2 regions of the Bacillus sp. SD127 genome follow, and region 2 is predicted to be linked to the other one. Evidence: a T-box and tRNA genes for the amino acid it is inferred to sense, from the RefSeq annotation. Region 2 holds a T-box; the other holds one or more tRNA genes.
The links. The T-box of region 2 lies ahead of valS (valine--tRNA ligase). A T-box ahead of a tRNA ligase gene usually reads a tRNA of that ligase, here a tRNA-Val.
Positions count from the first base shown of each region.

Region 1: it has a tRNA-Val gene. The T-box ahead of valS (valine--tRNA ligase) is inferred to sense a tRNA for this amino acid. The anticodon was not compared.

Region 1 is NZ_CP191226.1:4,071,821-4,075,091, reverse strand. It holds gene murQ (N-acetylmuramic acid 6-phosphate etherase) at 1-208, opposite strand, end outside; gene ACQVGS_RS21075 (GNAT family N-acetyltransferase) at 319-801, opposite strand; gene ACQVGS_RS21070 (2-thiouracil desulfurase family protein) at 813-1,268, opposite strand; tRNA gene ACQVGS_RS21065 (tRNA-Glu) at 1,450-1,524, shown strand; tRNA gene ACQVGS_RS21060 (tRNA-Val) at 1,528-1,603, shown strand; tRNA gene ACQVGS_RS21055 (tRNA-Thr) at 1,608-1,680, shown strand; tRNA gene ACQVGS_RS21050 (tRNA-Tyr) at 1,700-1,784, shown strand; tRNA gene ACQVGS_RS21045 (tRNA-Gln) at 1,789-1,860, shown strand; gene sigW (RNA polymerase sigma factor SigW) at 2,091-2,654, shown strand; gene rsiW (anti-sigma-W factor RsiW) at 2,668-3,271, shown strand, end outside.
Region 2 is NZ_CP191226.1:1,399,298-1,402,568, reverse strand. It holds gene valS (valine--tRNA ligase) at 1-1,674, opposite strand, end outside; T-box leader at 1,734-1,956, opposite strand; gene ACQVGS_RS07140 (YszA family small membrane protein) at 2,123-2,314, shown strand; gene cotN (spore coat protein CotN) at 2,334-3,271, opposite strand, start outside.

The sequences.
Region 1 (3,271 bases), 1.6 Mb from region 2:
TGAGCCGTCCGCCATTTTGAAAGGATTCATACGCGCATTCGACGGCTGCTTCGATATCGGGAAGGACACGCTGAACGGCGGCAGCGACTTTGATATCTTCATTGTTAATCATTTTTAAGATATCGAGGGTATTAGCTTTGTGTATTTCCGATGTTTGGCTATTGCGTGATTCCGTTGTAAGATTGTGAAGATTCAATTGTTCTGACATGAGGATGCCCCCTGTGTAAAAATAAATATATCTCAATATTCAGTATATTCATTTCTGTTATGATATTTCAACTATCATTTTTAATTTTTGAAACTTTATTTCAAAAGAGGCTATAAGAAATAATGAAGTATCAGCTGTTCGCCAAGCGGCCCGATTTTTCGGCGTCCTTTATCAAGAAATCCGGTTTTCATATATAGCTGCTTTGCACGGGTGTTCAGGTGATTGACGGCTAAAATGATTTCATCGCACCATGGGAAATACCCGTTAACAAAAGAGGGGAGCTGAAGCATGGCTTTTTTCGCATAGCCTTGTCCGTGGTGGGCAGAGTTTAATGATAAGGAACTGAGCAATAAAGCAAATGGATTGTTGGAATAGGGAGCAATGGTTTCTTTTGACGTATGTAGAATGAAAAAGCCTATTGGCAGATCACCTTTTAAGATAACAACCGGATAGCGCTCCTGTATGCTTAGAGCATGAGTCAGCACCTCTTTAGGGAGAGCGGTAAAGCGTTTGTCATCATTGTGTAAAGTAAATGCGTAAAGCTCCGGCAAATGCTCAGGCTTATAGAAGGATAAAGAGATATCTTGCATCATGATGAGCCTCCTTACAATATGTCGTCTAACTGGTTTTCAGAAATTACACGGTACCCCGCTTGTTTTAATAGCGCGGCGGTTACTCCGTTTCCAGCGATTTTTTTGCCTGAAAATGAGCCATTATAGATGAAATTGCTTCCGCATGATGGGCTGTTTTCTTTCAATATGACGGCAGAGGCGTTGATTTCTTTTGCGTAGGCCAATGTTTGGGCCGCGCCCTTCATATATAAATCTGTTACATCTTCTCCTGAAGACGTTATGATTTTCGCGGCTCCACTAAGAACATCCTCACCAGTGCCTCCGATGATTTCTGCTGGTTCTCGGGGAGTGGAGAAGCCGCCGAGAAGTTCAGGGCAAGCCATCACTGCTTGTTTTTCTTCAATCAGTTTTCGGATTTTCTCTGATGCGGCATGCGAACCGTTGTATCTGCATTCAATGCCGCCGAGGCAAGAGCTGACTAGTATCATATTGGTTTCTCCTCTCTTAATTCGATCTATATCTATCTTAAAATAAATGATAAATGTTAGGAGGCTTTTTCAGTTAAAAAAGGGGTTAAAAAGTTTGAAAATAAAAAATTTAAATTTCCTCTTTACAAAAGGGGGGGAACCTGTATATAATAACTTTTGTCAGCTCGACGAGAACACAAACGGCCCGTTGGTCAAGCGGTTAAGACACCGCCCTTTCACGGCGGTAACACGGGTTCGAATCCCGTACGGGTCACCATTTGGAGGATTAGCTCAGCTGGGAGAGCATCTGCCTTACAAGCAGAGGGTCGGCGGTTCGAGCCCGTCATCCTCCACCATCTTGCCGGTGTAGCTCAATTGGTAGAGCAACTGACTTGTAATCAGTAGGTTGGGGGTTCAAGTCCTCTTGCCGGCACTGTTTTTCTTAAAAATATGGAGGGGTAGCGAAGTGGCTAAACGCGGCGGACTGTAAATCCGCTCCCTCAGGGTTCGGCAGTTCGAATCTGCCCCCCTCCACCATCATTGGGCTATAGCCAAGCGGTAAGGCAACGGACTTTGACTCCGTCATGCGTTGGTTCGAATCCAGCTAGCCCAGTCACAGACACCTTTTGATCAAAGGTGTCTTTTTTCTTTTTGAAAAAATCATTCCAACTTCTAACTGTTCAGTCTGTATAATAATTTTAAAAATATGTTAAGGTAGTTTATTCACAAATTGCCATCTACACCCTGCCAAAAATTTGTTAAACTTATTTTATAAAAAAATTGAAACCTTTAGAAACGAAGCTCGTATACATACAGACCGGTGAAGGCAGAGGTTAGATAAATATGGAAATGATGATTAAAAAGAGAATTAAGCAAGTCAAAAAAGGCGATCAAAATGCATTTGCGGACATCGTAGATATTTACAAGGATAAAATTTATCAGCTTTGCTACCGTATGCTTGGCAATGTGCATGAGGCGGAAGATATCGCACAAGAGGCTTTCATCAGAGCGTACGTCAATATCGACAGTTTTGATATCAACCGGAAATTTTCAACTTGGCTTTATCGAATTGCGACCAACTTGACCATTGACCGCATTCGCAAAAAGAAGCCGGATTATTACCTCGATGCAGAAGTGGCGGGTACAGAAGGCTTGACGATGTATTCCCAAATCGCCGCAGATGGAGTTTTGCCTGAAGATGCAGTCGTATCGCTGGAGCTTTCACACACGATTCAGCAGAAAATATTAAAGCTTCCTGACAAATACAGAACTGTCATTGTATTAAAGTATATTGATGAACTCTCATTAATTGAAATCGGCGAGATTCTGAACATTCCTGTGGGGACTGTAAAAACGCGGATTCACAGAGGCAGAGAGGCTCTTAGAAAACAATTAAGGGATCTTTAAGTGGGGTGATGAAATGAGCTGTCCTGAACAAATTGTGCAGCTTATGCATATGCATCTTGATGGAGATATCCTTCCGAAAGATGAACAAGTATTAAAAGAACATCTGGAGGCATGCGAGGAATGCAGAAAGCATTTTTATGAGATGGAAAAATCCATTGCGCTCGTCCGGAGCACATCGCATGTCGAAGCCCCCGCCGATTTTACCGCTAACGTCATGGCAAAATTGCCTAAGGAGAAGAAAAGAGCTTCTGTGAAAAGATGGTTCAGATCCCATCCGGTTATCGCGGCTGCTGCGGTATTCATCATTTTGATGGGCGGAGGATTGTTAAACAGCTGGCACAATGACCACAACTTCAGCGTGTCGAAGCAGCCGAATCTGGTCGTGCAAAACAACACTGTGATCGTGCCTGAAGGTGAGACGGTCAAAGGTGATGTCACCGTCAAAAACGGCAAGCTGATTATTAAAGGGAAAATAGACGGGGATGTAACCGTTGTAAACGGAGAAAAGTATATGGCCTCTGCTGGACAAGTCACCGGTCAAATTGAGGAGATTAATCAATTATTCGACTGGACATGGTATAAAATGAAGTCTGCGGGGAAAAGTGTATTCAATGCAT
Region 2 (3,271 bases):
AGGAGAGCTTCCAGTCGCCAGGAAATAGCGAAGAGAATCGGCTCCGTACTTGTCAATCACGTCCATCGGATCGACACCGTTGCCAAGAGATTTACTCATTTTTCTGCCTTGCTCATCACGGATTAAGCCATGGATTAAAACATCTTTAAACGGACGTTCGCCAGTAAATTCAATCCCTTGGAAAATCATGCGTGACACCCAGAAGAAAATGATGTCGTAGCCTGTAACGAGAACGTCAGTCGGATAATAGCGTTTAAAGTCTTCAGCTGTCAAATCAGGCCAGCCCATAGTGGAGAAAGGCCAGAGCGCAGAACTGAACCATGTATCCAGCACGTCTGTATCCTGCTCCCAATTTTCGCTGTCCTCCGGCGCTTCAAGACCGACATATAACTCGCCTGTTTCTTTATGATACCAGGCAGGAATGCGGTGGCCCCACCATAATTGACGGGAAATACACCAGTCGCGGATATTTTCCATCCAATGCAAATACGTTTTTTCGAAGCGGTCAGGAACAAAGTTGACTTTTTCTTCTTTCTCCTGCAATTCTATTGCTGCATCAGCAAGCGGCTGCATGCGCACAAACCATTGGGTAGAAAGATAAGGTTCAACAACTGCTCCGCTTCGTTCACTATGCCCGACAGAGTGCAGATGATCCTCGATTTTGAAGAGAACGCCTGCCTCCTGTAAATCTTTAACGAGCTTTTTGCGGCATTCAAAGCGATCCATGCCTTGATATTGCAGCGCATTTTCATTCATCGTGCCGTCTTCATTCATGACAAGAATGCGCTCTAAGTTATGACGGTTGCCCAGCTCGAAGTCGTTCGGATCGTGGGCAGGCGTAATTTTTACCGCACCTGAACCAAATTCCATATCAACATAGTCATCGCCGACAATCGGTATTTCACGATTTGTGATAGGCAGAATAACCGTTTTTCCGATAAGGTGCTTGTAGCGCTCATCTTCAGGGTGAACCGCAACGGCTGAATCACCAAGCATCGTTTCTGGACGTGTCGTCGCGATTTCAATTGAACCTGATCCGTCAGCAAGCGGATAGCTCATGTGATAAAACGCGCCTTGAACATCCTTGTAAATGACCTCAATGTCTGATAAAGCTGTTTTTGTTGCAGGGTCCCAATTTATGATGTATTCGCCTCTGTAGATCAAGCCTTTTTCATAAAGTTTGACGAACACTTCGCGAACCGCTCTGTTTAAGCCTTCATCAAGCGTGAAGCGCTCACGGGAATAATCAAGGCCAAGCCCTAATTTCGCCCACTGGCTGCGGATGAAGTCAGCATACTCTTCCTTCCACTTCCACGTTTCTTCAAGGAATTTCTCACGGCCTAAATCGTAACGGCTTGTGCCTTCTTCACGAAGTTTCGCTTCAACTTTAGCCTGTGTCGCAATACCGGCGTGGTCCATACCCGGAAGCCACAGTACATCATAACCCTGCATGCGTTTCATTCTTGTTACAATGTCTTGCAGCGTTGTATCCCAAGCGTGGCCAAGGTGAAGCCTTCCTGTTACGTTTGGCGGCGGAATAACGACAGAGTACGGCTCCTTTGTCTGATCGCTGCCTGCTTCAAAAAACTTACCTTTTAGCCAAAAATCATATCGGTCTTTTTCAACCGCAGCCGGATCGTATTTCGTCGGCATTGTTTGTTCATTCGTTTCCATCATAACCCTCCAGCATGTTTAAAATGGCTGAGAACGAAAAAAGAGCCCTTCATCCTTGGGAAAAGGACGAAAAAGCTCTTTCGCGGTACCACCTTTTTTCATGAACTTTGTCAGTTCATGCGCTTCAACGGATAACGGGGGTTTCCCGAATTTCTCTACTCTTCTTTCAAGAAATTATGCTCCCGGGCGACCTTCCAATCAGACAACATAAGAAGCCTTTCAGCAAGCGGCTCCTCTCTCTGCATGCGTCTTTCTTGTACTCTTCCCGTTCTAAGCAGGTGTATCTATCAGCTCATTATATACTTTATTTATGTTCTTTATTATAGTAAAAGTGTTTTTGATTCGTCAATCATCTTTTCCAAAAATACTGCGTCCTATACAAGATGGGCAGGCACCTATTGACCAAGTATACATATGATGCTTGTAAATGCGTTGAGGAGGATGCACCGTGAAGAAACGTTTCAGCTCTTATTCCCTGCCGCCGTGGGTCAGGCAAATTCGGCTTGTATCCGCGCAAGTGATTATCCCGATTACGATTTTCCAAGGTATCAGAACCATTTTCTTTCCGACAACCTTTGATGTCTTGCTGCTCGCAATATTGATTCTGTTAGCCTGTGCGCTTCATTTGGAATGGATATAAACAAACAAGTCCGCGCCAATTAAGACGTGGACTCGTTTTCCGCCTGAAATTTTTTCTCTTGTTCAATTTGATGGATTTTCATCACAAACGGCTCAATATTTTTCATTTGCCAGTATGCCTTTAATAAGTGTGTACATTCATCTTTTTCACGCCGTCTTTTCCCGGTCTGATAGCGGTTCAGCACTTTGTACACCGCTGCCGGATAAGCCATGTAACTGAGAAAAAGACTGATTTCAGCCTCATGCAGAGGAAATGCTTTCGTATATGCATAAAACCAATCGACACACTCCGGACAAGCTTTTGGAAAACCGCTGAACATTCGTGTGTAAAAGCCGAGCAAGTCGTTATGCGGCGGCCCCACAGACGCTCTCTCAAAATTCGTAAAGTATCCGGTCCCTGCATCATTATACAGAAAATGGTGAATAGACAGGCTGCCGTGGGTAATGACAACCCTTGAGGAGCCTTTTTCTTTTGCCGTTTCATACCAGTCCTTAATCCGCTCAAGCGCAAAGTTTACGGCGGAAATGGTTTCTGAATAATAGGTTACAGCCTGCAATTCAAAGGGGGAAAGGTACCATTCTTTCTCAGCTCTGTCTACAAACTGTTCATAAATGACCTTTTCATTTTCCCACTTTTTTCTCGTTTGTTCATAGTGGTGTTCAATGTCTTCACGCCTGACCTTGATTTCCTGCGCAGTTCTCTCGTGAAGGCGGGCTGTTTCTCTAAATAGATAGGCATGTTTCTGATCCCGCTCTTCCTCTTGGTCAAATTGGAGCCAAGGCATTAAGTAATAGGAGTCTCCAGTTTGTACGCCCCCGGAGAAAAACTCTCCCCCATTTGTTCTGTAAATGGGAACAAAGGAATGAAAGCCTTTTTCCTCAATTGCCACCATTTGATCTGTAAAATGTTTGCCGCGAACCGATTTCATTTTTTTCAGCGCAAATACCCCATAATCTG